DNA from 3 places in the Pseudoduganella sp. R-32 genome. Region 1 is predicted to be linked to each of the others. Evidence: predicted binding sites of a transcription regulator. Region 1 holds the regulator's gene; each other region holds the start of a gene.
What was found. The regulator HrcA, encoded in region 1, represses chaperone genes, less so after heat shock. The targets are predictions, from matches to a motif close to TTAGCACTCNNNNNNNNNGAGTGCTAA.

Region 1 (4,603 bases):
TGGCTCGATTTTGCCGGTACCGTTGCCGTTGGTGCCACCGGCGACCGTGCATTTCTGGCTGGGGTTGGTCGGTTGGTTCAGCACGGTGACCCCATACACGCTGCCGTTGCCGATCGGGGTGGCGAACTGCCAGCTGCCGTTGGCGGCCACGTTCACGGTCTGGGCCCCGTTGGCCAGCACCAGGCCGCTGCCGGCCAGGCCGCTGACCGTGCCGCCCAGCGGGTACGGGTCGGGGGTGCAGGTCACGACGGTCTGGTTGTAGGTGTAGTAGTTGATCTTGCCGGTGTTGTTGGCCAGCTTGCAGCTGACGTTGGCCGGCACGCTCTTGATGCTCACATTGAACTGGGAGTCCGGAGCCATCAGCGTCTTGAAGGAATAACTGCCGTTGCCAGCGGTGGTGATGGTCAGGTCGTCGCCGCCATTGTTCTGCAGCACCAGGTCGCCGCGGTCCAGTCCGAGGACCTGGACTACCAGGGCGATGCTGCCATTGCCCTTGCCGCCGCAGGCGGCCAGTCCGGCGACGCACAGCAGCGCGGCGGCGGCAGACAGATACTTACTCTTCATTCCACTTTCTCCAGTCGGTTGCGCGCGTCGCGCGGTCAAATCGGCGCCTATTTTAGTGCATTTGCACCATCCATAGCCGATTTGGCCAGCTTTTCCCTTGTAACAGCTTGCAACCGCGGCGCGGTACAATGCGCCCATGAAGCCGAAAGCCATCCTGTTCGACCTGGACGACACCCTGTGGCCGATCGCGCCCGTCATCGCTGAAGCGGAGCTGACGCTGCACGCCTGGCTGGCGGCTCATGCGCCCAGGGTGGCGGCGCAATGGTCGATCGATGCCTTGCGCGCGCACCGTGCCGAACTGGCGGCGGCCCAGCCGGAACTGCTGATCGACCTGGGCCAGCTGCGCCGCGCCAGCTTGCACGCGGCCTTTGCCGCGGCCGGCGAGGACGCGGCCCATGTCGAGGGCGCGATGGCGCACTTCTTTGCCGCGCGCAATGCAGTCACGCCGTATGACGATGTACTGCCGGGCTTGCTCAAGCTGCGCCAGCATGTGCAGCTGGGCACGATTTCCAATGGCAATGCCGACCTGGAAGTGATCGGCCTGGCCCACCATTTCGAGGTATCGCTGGCGGCGGCTCGTTTCGGCGCGGCCAAGCCGGCGCCGGACATCTTCCGCGCGGCCTGCCAGGCGCTGGGCGTGGCGCCGCACGATGCGGTGTACGTGGGCGACGACCTGGCGCTGGACGTGGCGGGGGCGCAGGCGGCCGGCTTGCGCGCGGTGTGGATGAACCGGCACGGCGCCGGCCTGCCGGACGGTGCGCCGCAGCCGGACGCGATTTGCGCCACGCTCGATGAATTGCTTGCGTGGCTGGAACAACAGTTGGCAGAATAGGCCTATGCATCTCGATATCCGTGCCCAAACCCTGCTCAAAGCCCTGGTTGAGCGTTACATCGCCGACGGCCAGCCGGTGGGCTCGCGCGCCCTGTCCAAGATCTCCGGGCTGGAGCTGTCGCCGGCCACCATCCGCAACATCATGGCCGACCTGGAAGAGCAGGGCTATGTGGCCAGCCCGCATACTTCGGCGGGACGGGTGCCGACCCCGCGCGGCTACCGCATCTTTGTCGACACCCTGCTGACGGTGCAGCACATCGATGAAAGCGCGGTGCAGGCCAGCCTGCGCGCGGCCTCGCCGCAGCCGCAAAAGCTGATTGCCAATGCGGCCCAGATGCTGTCGTCGCTGACCCAGTTTGCCGGCGTGGTGCTGGCGCCGCGCCACGAGTCGGTGTTCCAGCAGATCGAATTCCTGCGCCTGGGCGAAAAGCGGGTGCTGCTGGTGATTGTTTCACCCGGCGGCGACGTGCAAAACCGCATCCTGCTGACCGACGTCGATTACACGCCGGCCCAGTTGCAGCAGTCGGCCAATTTCATCAACCAGCACTATTCCGGGCTGTCGTTCGAGGACGTGCGCGGGCGCCTGCAGCATGAGCTGCGCCAGTTGCGCGACGATATGGGGCGCCTGATGCAGGCGGCGGTGGAGGCGGGCAGCGAGGCCATGGCCGAATCGGAAGACATGGTGATCGCCGGCGAGCGCAACCTGCTGTCGGTGGCCGACCTGTCCTCGAACATGAGCTCGCTGCGCGCGATGTTCGACCTGTTCGAGCAAAAGACCGGGCTGATGCAGCTATTGGACGTGTCGTCCAAGGCCTCCGGCGTGCAGATCTTCATCGGCGGCGAATCGCAGCTGGTGCCGATGGATGAAATGAGCGTGGTCACCGCGCCCTATGAGGCCAACGGCAAGATCGTGGGGACGCTGGGGGTGATCGGGCCGACCCGCATGGCGTACGAGCGAGTGATCCCGATTGTCGATATCACGTCGCGGCTGCTGTCGAACGCGCTGAGCAACCACTGAAAAATCAATGCTTGTGCGGGCAGTTGACCTTGGTGCAGCTGCCGTAGATGGCCAGCGCGTGTTCGGCGATCTTGAAGCCGCGCTCGGCGGCGATGCTTTGCTGGCGCTTTTCAATCTCTTCGTCGACGAATTCTTCCACCCGGCCGCAATCGAGGCAGACCAGGTGGTCGTGGTGCGAGCCTTCGTTGAGCTCGAAAATCGCCTTGCCGCTTTCGAAATGGTTGCGGTTGAGCAAGCCGGCCTGTTCGAACTGGGTCAGCACGCGGTACACCGTGGCCAGGCCGACGTCCATGTTTTCGGCCAGCAGCAGCTTGTACACGTCTTCCGCCGTCAGGTGGCGCACGGGGCTGCTCTGGAAAATATCGAGGATCTTCAGGCGCGGCAGGGTAGCCTTCAGGCCGGAGGCCTTCAGGTCGGTAGGGCTGTTACTCATGTTTGCTAACGTCAGTTGCGGGAAGTGCTTTATGATATAGCGTTTTAGGCACTTCTGCTCACGGAATTGAGGTATGCATAATATGCGTTTGACCCCGCTGTCTTTGTTGCAACGTAGCACTCCGCTGCTGGCTGCCGCCCTGTTGGCTGCCTGCGCCAGCAAGCCAGCCACCGTGGCCCCGGTGGAAGCCTCGCAGGGGGCCCAGACCACCCAGATCACCAAGACGCAGAAATTCCTGTGGTTCTTCTCGCCCTACCGCCCCGATATCCAGCAGGGCAATTTCGTGTCGAAGGAGATGCTGGCCCAGCTCAAGAACGGCATGACGAAGGACCAGGTCAAGTTCCTGCTCGGCACGCCGCTGATGGCCGATGCCTTCCACGGCAAGCGCTGGGACTACCCGTTCCGCCTGGCCAAGGGCAATGGCGAGCTGACCACCAGCACGGTGGTGGTGTTCTTCGACCAGGAGGACAAGGTGGCCAGCTTCGAGGGCGGCGACCTGCCGACCGAACAGGAATACATCGCGCGCATCGCCGGCCCGATCAAGGAATTCAAGAAGTCCGAGGATGCCAAGGGCAACCTGGCGCCGGGCAAGGCGCCGCTGCCGGGCGGCCAGGAATCGGGCACCAAGCAATAACCGAGGAAACAGCGAGATGACGCAACTGAATATCGCCATCGCCGGCGCCAGCGGCCGCATGGGCCATATGTTGATCGAGGCGGTGCAGAAGGCGCCCGAGGCACGCCTGTCCGGCGCGCTGGACCGCGAAGGCGCGCCGGCCCTGGGCAGCGATGCCGCTGCCTTTACCGGCCAGCCGGCCGGCGTGGCCATCACCGCCGACCTGGCCGCCGGTCTGGCCGGCGCCGACGTGCTGATCGACTTCACCCGCCCGGAAGGGACCCTGGCCCACCTGGCCTACTGCGCCGAGCATGGCGTGAAGATGGTGATCGGCACCACCGGCTTCGATGAAGCGGGCAAGGCGGCCATCGCGGCAGCGGCGCAAAAGACCGCGATCGTGTTCGCGCCGAACATGAGCGTGGGCGTCAACGTGACGCTGAAGCTGCTGGAGTTCGCCGCCAAGCAGTTCGACCTGGGCTACGACATCGAGATCATCGAGGCGCACCACCGCCACAAGGTCGATGCGCCGTCCGGCACCGCGCTGAAAATGGGCGAGGTGATTGCCGATGCGCTGGGGCGCGACCTGAAGGAGTGCGGCGTGTTCGCGCGCGAAGGCGTGACCGGCCCGCGCGATCCGTCCTCGATCGGCTTTGCCACCGTGCGCGGCGGCGACATCATCGGCGACCATACCGTGATGTTTGCCACCGAGGGCGAGCGCATTGAAATCAGCCACAAGTCCTCTTCGCGCCAGCACTACGCCAACGGCTCGCTGCGCGCGGCACAATGGCTGGCCGACAAGAAGACCGGCTTGTACGATATGTACGACGTGCTGGGCCTGAACGGCTGATCGGCTGATGGAGCACTTTACCTTCGCCAGCTACTGGCAGCGCGGCGACGCAATCAGCCATGCCGTGGCCTACCTGCTGCTGGCGATGTCGCTGGCCTCCTGGTTCTTCATCCTGTGGAAGGGCTGGGCTTCGTGGCGCATCCGGCGCGCGGCGCCGGTGGTGCAGGCGTTCTGGGACGCGCCCTCAGTGGCCGATGGCGTGGCGCTGATGGTGGCGCGCGACCAGGAGCGAATCTTTGCGGCTGTGGCGCAGGCCGGGGCGCACCAGCTGGCGCATGCCAAGGGCGGCAGCATCG
Region 2 (4,603 bases), 910 kb from region 1:
GCGCGGGGTGCTGATGCACATCGAACTGTCGTACATGAAGGAGCAGATCCGCCTCCATGGCGGACAGCCCGATTCCGAGGAACGTTCCTTCTATCCCCTGTTCTTCTCGCAGCATGAAGAAGCGGGAATCATCAACCGCCTGCGGGAACAGGAATAATCGCCATGGCCGAATCCAACACCGAACGCCGCTTCGATTACGAGCAAGCCTTCTCGCGCAATATCGGCTGGGTCACCGAAGCGGAGCAGCAGGCACTGCGCAACAAATGCGTGGCGATCGCCGGCGTCGGCGGCGTGGGCGGCGTGCATTTGCTGGCCTTGGCGCGCATGGGCGTGGGCGCCTTCCACCTGGCCGACTTCGACACCTTCGACATCCCCAACTTCAACCGCCAGGCCGGCGCCTTCATGTCGACGCTGGGCCAGCCCAAGGTGGAGGTGATGGCGCGCATGGCGCGCGACATCAACCCCGAAGTCAAGATCCGCACCTTTCCGCAGGGCGTCAACCAGGGCAACCTGCGCGATTTCCTGCAGGGGGCGGACGTGTATGTCGACGGGCTCGACTTCTTCGCCTTCGAGGCGCGCAAGCAGACCTATGCCATGTGCGAGGCGCTGGGCGTGCCGGCCACTTGCGCGGCGCCGCTGGGCATGAGCGTGGCGGGCCTGAACTTCGTGCCGGGCGGGACGACCTTCGAAGAGTACTTCGGCTGGGGCGACCTGCCGGAGCTGGACATGGCAATCCGCTTCCTGGTCGGCCTAGCGCCGGCCGCCCTGCATCGCAGCTACCTGGTGCCGGGCGGTATCAACCTGGCGGAGCGGCGCGGCGCCTCGACCTCGATGGCTTGCCAGCTTTGCTCGGGCGTGGCCGCCACCCAGGCCGTCAAGATGATGCTCAAGCGCGGCAAGATCCTGGCCGCACCGCATGGCTTCCAGTACGACGCCTATCGCGACAAATTCGTCTACACCTGGCGACCGGGCGGCAATAGCCATCCCCTGAACTGGCTAGCAATTCAGTTAGCCAAGCGCAAATTCTCGGCAATGCTTGCCGCGCAGTCGAAATAAATGCAGTTTAATTTTAAATTAATACTCACGCCGAGCGCGGCATAAAAAGTCACACAAAATATCAAAACATGCGAATGCTCACCAAATATATCATCCAAGTCATTGAATTTGCTACTTAATCTTGAGAAGCTACATGTCGGAATATTTTACAGAGCAGGCCGCGCAGCGCAAACAACATGGTTTGAAAGTTAATACTAAGTTTTTGTTTTTCGGCCGCATTTTAAATGTGGCATATGTATTGCTTTGATAAAGATCATGACCTGAACAAATTTAATGCTCAGTCATCCCAAAACTGGTGCTTTATCCTCTCAACGGAGAAATGTAATGAAGATTCTCACACCTAGCGTTCGCGGCCTGGCCGCCAGCATGCTGCTAGCGTTTGGCGCTCTGGCAACTGGCAGCGCTGCCGCTGCACCCTCCTTCCAGGTGGACCCAACGGGACTGGCACCTGCCGGCAACATCTTCACCGCCGACGCCATCAACGGCGTGTCGTCCGCGCGCGTGGCCTATACCGGCGTGGGCAACAATTACGTGTCCAACGGCTACATCGTGTTCAGCGGCTTTTCGCTGAATTCGAACAACGTGTCGACTACGGATACCCGCGTCAACTTCGACTATGGCTTGTATGCCACGTTCCACCAGGACTTCTCTTGCAGCGGCATTCTTGGCCCGGGCGTTTCCTGCACCCCGACCGCGCTGTCGCTGCAGCTGTGGGCCGACGTCGGCAACGACAACACCTATAACCAGGCCGTGGTCGGAACCGATCCGTCCATTAACTTTGCCGGCGCCCAGACCCAGCTGGCCTGGTCCGACTTTGCCTACAATGGCGTAGGCGGCATCGACAACCTCGGCGGCGTGTTCCAGAACGTCACCATGAGCTGGTTCCTGACTGCGGAAGGCAAAGCCTACTTCTTCGACCCGGATCCGTTCTACACTGCCTCGTTCGCAGCATTCAACAACACCACGCAAGGCGTCGATTGCGATACCGTGGATTGCACCAACGCCCTCGACATTGCCATCACGCAGGAAGGCGGTATCCTCGATTTTGTCGCCCCCGTCCCTGAACCGGGCGTGCTGGGGTTGCTCGGCATCGGCCTGCTCGGCATGGCCGGCGTGCATCGCCGCAAACAGCATTGATCTGCGTGCGTGACCATGATGGGACCGGCGACGGTCCCATTTTTCTTTTATAACTGCCCCGCTTTACCCCCTCCCCGCCACTCGCGCGCCATGCCGTTGCATCTCTGGCATGATTGATATCAATTCAACGCTTGACCAAGCGCAAAGAAATTCCCTTGAAAAGGGAAAGTGTCGTCCCTATAATTGTTGGCACTCGTTAGCCGAGAGTGCTAACAACTGTCAATAAACCGAGTAAAAGGAGTTTTGTATGAACCTTCGCCCTTTGCATGACCGCGTCATCGTCAAACGCCTGGACCAGGAAACCAAGACCGCGTCCGGCCTGATCATCCCTGATGCAGCCGCTGAAAAGCCGGACCAGGGTGAAGTGCTGGCAGTTGGCAACGGCAAAGTTGCTGACAACGGCACCGTGCGTGCTCTGGAAGTGAAAGTGGGCGACCGCGTTCTGTTCGGCAAATACGCCGGCCAAGCCGTCAAGGTAGACGGCCAGGAACTGCTGGTAATGCGCGAAGAAGACATCATGGCCGTGGTACAGAAGTAATCACAGCCCCCTAGATACAGAATTCAGGAGAAACAAACATGGCAGCTAAAGAAGTCATTTTCGGCGATTCCGCACGTTCCAAGATGGTCGAAGGCGTGAACATCCTCGCCAACGCAGTGAAAGTCACCCTGGGCCCGAAAGGCCGCAACGTGGTGCTGGAGCGCTCCTTCGGCGCCCCAACCGTCACCAAGGACGGCGTTTCGGTCGCCAAAGAGATCGAACTGAAAGACAAGCTGATGAACATGGGCGCGCAGATGGTCAAGGAAGTCGCTTCCAAGACCTCCGACAACGCCGGTGACGGTACCACCACCGCAACCGTGCTGGCCCAGGCCATCGTCCGCGAAGGCATGAAATACGTTGCCGCCGGCATGAACCCGATGGACCTGAAGCGCGGCATCGACAAGGCAGTTGCTGCCACCGTCGAACAGCTGAAGTCCATCTCCAAGCCATGCACCACCTCCAAGGAAATCGCCCAGGTTGGCGCGATCTCCGCCAACTCCGACGCATCGATCGGCGAGCGCATCTCCGAAGCGATGGAAAAAGTGGGCAAGGAAGGCGTCATCACCGTTGAAGACGGCAAGTCCCTGCACGACGAGCTGGACATCGTGGAAGGCATGCAGTTCGACCGCGGCTACCTGTCCCCATACTTCATCAACAACCAGGAAAAGCAAGTTGCCGTCCTGGAGAACCCATTCGTCCTGCTGTGCGACAAGAAGATCTCCAACATCCGCGACCTGCTGCCAGTACTGGAGCAAGTAGCAAAAGCCGGCCGTCCACTGCTGATCATCGCTGAAGACATCGAAGGCGAAGCACTGGCGACCCTGGTGGTCAACAACATCCGCGGCATCCTGAAGACCTGCGCAGTGAAAGCTCCTGGCTTCGGCGACCGTCGCAAGGCCATGCTGGAAGACATCGCCATCCTGACCGGCGGCCAGGTAGTGGCTGAAGAAGTCGGCCTGACCCTGGAAAAAGCCACCCTGGCAGAACTGGGCCAAGCCAAGCGCATCGAAGTGGGCAAGGAAAACACCATCGTCATCGACGGCGCAGGCGAAGCTTCGGCCATCGAAGGCCGCGTGGCACAGATCCGCACCCAGATCGAAGGCGCGACCTCCGACTACGACCGCGAAAAACTGCAAGAGCGCGTGGCCAAGCTGGCCGGCGGCGTTGCCGTGATCAAGGTTGGCGCAGCCACCGAAGTCGAGATGAAAGAGAAGAAGGCCCGCGTTGAAGACGCACTGCACGCAACCCGCGCAGCTGTGGAAGAAGGCATTGTGCCAGGCGGCGGCGTAGCCCTGCTGCGTGCCCGCGCTTCGCTGAACGTGAAAGGCGACAACGCCGACCAGGACGCCGGCATCAAGATCGTGCTGCGCGCCATGGAAGAGCCACTGCGCATGATCGTCACCAACGCCGGCGAAGAAGCTTCGGTGGTTGTGAACGCCGTCCAAGCCGGCACCGGCAACTACGGCTACAACGCTGCCAACGGCACCTACGGCGACATGGTTGAAATGGGCGTGCTGGACCCAGCCAAGGTAACCCGTTCCGCTCTGCAGAACGCAGCCTCCATCGCTGGCCTGATGCTGACCACCGACTGCATGGTTGCCGAAGTCGTAGAAGACAAGCCAGCCGGCGGCATGGGTGGCATGGGCGGTATGGGCGGCATGGGTGGCATGGACGGCATGATGTAATCGCCGACAGCCTCACAGCTGACTAAAAAGCCTGCAAGGTTTGCGCCTTGCAGGCTTTTTCTTCATTGAGATACATCATTTCCCCTATGCGCAAAAAGAAGCCGGCAAATAACCGTGCTACAATCACAATAACTTTTACGCAACCTTCATTTAATTTCGACAATATGAAGAAACTTCTGACCGCCCT
Region 3 (4,603 bases), 1.9 Mb from region 1:
TTCTTCTCATTTTCCGTGACCAGCGCCACGAAATTGGCGTTCAGCCGGAAGCCATCCTGGGCCACCTTGATGGCCGGGGCCAGCACCTGTTTGAACGACATGGTGCCGTAGCGGTCCAGCGCATCATGCCAGCCGCGCACCGTGCCCGGCACGCCAACGGCCATGCCGCTGGCGACCGCGGTCTCGAAATCCATCGCCTTGCCATCCGGCGCGAAAGCGTTGGACTGGAACGATGCCGGCGCCACCTCGCGATGGTCGAGCGTGATGACGCGGTTTTCCCTGGCCAGGTAAATCACCATGAAGCCGCCGCCGCCCACGCCACAGCTGAACGGGTCGGTCACGCCCAGCGTGGCCGCCGCCGCCACTGCCGCATCGACCGCGTTGCCGCCTTTGTCGAGGATCGCCAGCGCGGCCTGCGAGGCCGGCTCGCTGATGGTCGCCACGGCGCCGCCGGTGCCGCTGGCAACCGGGGTCTTGGCCCAGGCCGGGGCGCTGAACGCCAGCGCAAGGATGATGGTGGACGTCAGTCGTCGGGGCAGGGCATGTGGCGTCATGGGCAGCTATGTTGGCTGGGAAATATTTACCCGCAAGCTTACCCGATAATCCGGCGCCGGTGCCTTCAGCGACGGCGGTTCTGCCGGCTCCATCCCCAGCAGCGTGAAGGTCAGCCCATTAAGCGTCACGGTCTTGCTGGCCCCCGGCATGGCGTCCGCCAGCACGAAGCTGGAGCTGCCTTGCTGGTCGCTCAGCACGAAGCTGTAGCTGATGTATCCAGCCCAGACGCAGACTGCGCCTTTTTTACAGCGGCTGTCATTGACACGCTCGAGCTTGAGCGTGACTGCAGGGGCCAGCTTGACGATTTCCCCTTGTGCCAGGACGTAGCTGGCGCTGGTGCGTGGTGCCGGGCGGCTGGCTGCATCCTCGGCAGTGCTGCGGGTCGAGCCGCAGGCGGCGGCAATGGCGAGGACCAGGCCCGCCATGCCCAGACAGATCAGTCTAGCTTGCATGATGTTCTCCTCTGGCCTGGGAACAGCTTAGCAAATTACAAACTATCGTGTTGCACTGTTGAGTCCACTCAACAGTATGGTCGTGCCGAAAAAAAAGCGCCCCGGAGGGCGCCAGTTTTTATAGTTGGTTTTCACAACTTATTGTGTGCGGCGGCGGCGGGCTACCCCCAAGCCCATCAGGCCGACGCCAAGCAGTGCCAAGGAAGCGGGTTCCGGAACCTCTTGCGGGGGAAGGCCCGGGTCGGTCGGCGCATTGGCGCTGTTGGCCATGACTTTGAATTCGACATTGGTATTGTTGTCGTGCACGTTCAGCGAATTGAGCTTGAAGGTGTGGACGACGCCCGCCGTCAGGGAAACTTCGTCCCAGTAAGCGGAATAGCTGCTGGGCTTGGGGAGGGTCTTGGCCACCCCAACGTTGTCGAGGAAGAGGTCGAAGTCGAAATCCTGGACGCTGCCGCCATTTGGCGGCGTAATGCCAAAGTCGAAGGTGGTGTCGACGCTCACCGTCACGTACAGGACCTCCAGGTCTTTTACGTGAATCCAGTCGGCAAAGGTCCAAACCGATTCACCGTCAGGATTCCAGCCAGCACTGATTACCGAATCAACCGTCAATGCCAGTGGATTGCCGTAGGTTTGTCCGTCTTTGGTCGGGCCTGCAACGGCCAAGCTGGCTGTCAGGGCGCAAATTGCGGTCAATGCAAGCTTCTTGAACATGGGTAACTCCTCAGTGAGTGTGCTTGAGAGTTACTAAGCAATCGCTATGCCAGGAATTCAAACTCAGCCATATCAAGGGCTTAGCGATAGTTGCGATGTGGAATGTAAAAATTCCCGACATTAAGAAGCTTGCCCAAAAGTAAAAAAGCACCGACCCTTGCGGAATCGGTGCTTTTGCCGGAGGGTGCAGGCTTACATGTAGGCGGCCAGCGCACCCTTCATTTTCTTCAGCGCAGCCGCTTCGATCTGGCGGATGCGCTCGGCCGACACGCCGAACTCTTCCGCCAGCGTATGCAGCGTGGCGCCCGAACCATCGTCGTTGGCCAGCCAGCGTGCCTCGACGATGCGGCGCGAACGGGCGTCGAGCTTGGACAGGGCGGTTTCCAGGCCTTCGGACTGCAGGCGCACCACCTGTTCCGCTTCCAGCACCTTGGTCGGCTCCATATTGTCGGAGGACAGGTAGGCGATGGGCGAGAACTTGTCGTCTTCGTCGTCGGACGGCGCTTCCAGCGCGATGTCACGGCCGCTCAGGCGGGTTTCCATCTCGATCACGTCCTCGCGCCTCACGTCCAGGGTCTTGGCCAGTTCGTCGATTTGCGCCGGCGACATGGCGTCGAGCCCCTGCTTGTGGCTGCGCAGGTTGAAGAACAGCTTGCGCTGGGCCTTGGTGGTGGCCACTTTGACCAGGCGCCAGTTCTTCAAGATGTATTCGTGGATTTCAGCCTTGATCCAGTGCATGGCATAGGACACCAGGCGCACGCCCTGGTCGGGGTCGAAGCGCTTGACTGCCTTCATCAGGCCGATATTGCCTTCCTGGATCAGGTCGCCGTGCGGCAGGCCATAGCCCAGGTAGCCGCGCGCGATCGACACCACCAGGCGCAGGTGAGAAGTCACCAGCGTTTCCGCGGCCTTGATATCGTTCTTTTCCTTCAGGCTCTTGCCCAGCGCCACTTCTTCCTCATGGGTCAGCATGGGCAGGCGATTGACAGCCGAGATATAAGCGTCCAGGTTGCCCAGGCTCCCGCTGAAGCCAAGGGTCAGCGCGTTGCTGCCGGCAGGTACCAGTGCGTTTGTTGCGGTCATCTTGTCTATCCTCGCTTGAAGGGAATGCTTTTCAGAGTTACCAGCATGCACGACAGAACTTAAATGATTCTTAACCTCTATCATGCCGTTCTGAACATATATTAGCACTCTCCCTTGGTGAGTGCCAATTGCTGGGATTTTATGGCTCTGATAGCAAAAACACTATCGGCAAAGCGCTATTCCTTGCGTTGGATCAAAGTCAGGATAAGGCGGGCAGGGGCGCGGCTCCGTGCGGGTACGCACTTTCAATTTAGCCTGGAAAGATGACGCTGGACGCAGAGCAGGGCGCCGATCAGGCCGAGGCCGGCGGACAGGGCCAGCAGGCCGGCCGTGCCCAGGGGATCGAGCGGAGCCAGCTGGAATTCGGAGGCATACAGTCTTGCAAACTCTGCAATGGCCCGGTTGAGGGGCTGCAGGGCCAGCGCCACGCCGCCCAGGGCCACGCCGCCGGCACACAGGCCGAGCAGGGCGCCGGTGTAATAGAAGGGGCGGTGGATGAAACTGTCGCTGGCGCCGATCAGCTTGGACACCAGGATTTCTTCGCGCTGGGTCATCACTTGCAGGCGTATGGTATTGAACACTACCGCCACCACCACTGTGGCCAGCGTGGCGGCCAGCAGGAGCAGGGCCAGGCGCAGCACGCCCAGCAGGGCAGCCAGCCGTTTTACCCAGGCCGAATCGACTTGCACCGATTCCACGCCCGGCAGGGCGCGCATCTGGTCGGCGATGCTGTCGATCTTGCTGCCTTCGGCCGCGTCCTGGAAGGCGTTCAGCTTCACCACGTAGCTGTCCGGCAGCGGATTCTCGCCCAGGGTGGCGACCACGTCGGACAAGCCGCTCTTGGCATTGAGCTGTTCCAGCGCTTTTTCGCGCGAAGTGAAGATGATCTTGGCCGTCGGTGCAATGTTGCGCAGCGAGGAGGCCAGCCCGGTGGCCTGTTCGCGCGGCGTGTCGGCCTTGATGAAGACGCTGAGTTCAGGCTCGACCGCCATCTGCTCCGACATCGGCCGTACATTGTCGAGCAAGGTCACGCCCATGAAGGGCAGGGCCAGCGCAATCGCGACCACCAGGATATTGAACAGGAAAGAACCTGGCGCCCGGCGCACGTGCACCAGTGCAGAGCCGAGGGCGAACAGGTGGTGGCGCAGCCAGGTGCTCATGCGGCTTCCCTCATCAGTTCGCCACGTTCGAGATGGATCACGCGTGCCGCGGCGTCCAGGATCTGTTCATCGTGCGAGGAAATCAGGCAAGTCACGCCGACCGAGTGGAAGGCATGCAGCGCATCGATCACCCGGTTGGCGCTGGCGCGGTCCAGGTTGGCGGTCGGCTCGTCGGCCAGGATGATTTGCGGGCGGTTGACGATGGCGCGTGCGATCGACACGCGCTGCTGCTCGCCGCCGGACAGGGCCAGCGGCTGGCCGTCGGCGCGGTCCAGCAAGCCTACCTTGTCGAGGGCGGCCCGGGCACGCTGCTCGGCGGCGGCGCGCGGCGAACCGGTCACCAGCAGCGGCATCATGACATTGGCCAGCACCGAACGGTCGTTCAGCAGGCGTTGCTCCTGGAAGATCAGGCCCAGGTTGCGGCGCAGGAAGGGAATGCCGGCGCGCTTCAGGGCGCCGATGTCCTGGCCGTTCACCAGCACCTTGCCCGAGGTCGGGCGCTCCATGGCGGCAATCATCTTCAGCAGGGTCGACTTGCCGGCGCCGGAAGGGCCGGCAAGGTAGACCAGCTCGCCCTTGGCAATGGTGAAGGAAATGTCGCGCAGCGCGACACCGTCGGGAGAATACTGTTTGCTGACG

Region 2: groES (co-chaperone GroES) is a predicted target of HrcA. The motif match lies at 2,380-2,406, and genes of this name have one in related genera.
Region 3: rpoH (RNA polymerase sigma factor RpoH) is a predicted target of HrcA. The motif match lies at 2,906-2,932, and genes of this name have one in related genera.

Annotation. Positions count from the first base shown of each region.
Region 1 covers NZ_CP183987.1:6,625,359-6,629,961, reverse strand. Annotated here, with positions in the region: gene ACN9MU_RS30335 (hypothetical protein) at 1-564, opposite strand, end outside; gene ACN9MU_RS30330 (HAD family hydrolase) at 701-1,396, shown strand; gene hrcA (heat-inducible transcriptional repressor HrcA) at 1,401-2,414, shown strand; gene fur (ferric iron uptake transcriptional regulator) at 2,419-2,847, opposite strand; gene ACN9MU_RS30315 (outer membrane protein assembly factor BamE) at 2,954-3,481, shown strand; gene dapB (4-hydroxy-tetrahydrodipicolinate reductase) at 3,498-4,307, shown strand; gene ACN9MU_RS30305 (MotA/TolQ/ExbB proton channel family protein) at 4,315-4,603, shown strand, end outside.
Region 2 covers NZ_CP183987.1:5,717,859-5,722,461, forward strand. Annotated here, with positions in the region: gene ACN9MU_RS26175 (N-acyl amino acid synthase FeeM domain-containing protein) at 1-157, shown strand, start outside; gene ACN9MU_RS26180 (ThiF family adenylyltransferase) at 163-1,056, shown strand; gene pepA (flocculation-associated PEP-CTERM protein PepA) at 1,381-2,193, shown strand; gene groES (co-chaperone GroES) at 2,441-2,731, shown strand; gene groL (chaperonin GroEL) at 2,770-4,416, shown strand; gene ACN9MU_RS26200 (PEP-CTERM sorting domain-containing protein) at 4,581-4,603, shown strand, end outside.
Region 3 covers NZ_CP183987.1:1,643,333-1,647,935, forward strand. Annotated here, with positions in the region: gene ggt (gamma-glutamyltransferase) at 1-554, opposite strand, end outside; gene ACN9MU_RS07760 (hypothetical protein) at 561-1,007, opposite strand; gene ACN9MU_RS07765 (PEP-CTERM sorting domain-containing protein) at 1,146-1,721, opposite strand; gene rpoH (RNA polymerase sigma factor RpoH) at 1,914-2,804, opposite strand; gene ftsX (permease-like cell division protein FtsX) at 3,050-3,964, opposite strand; gene ACN9MU_RS07780 (cell division ATP-binding protein FtsE) at 3,961-4,603, opposite strand, start outside.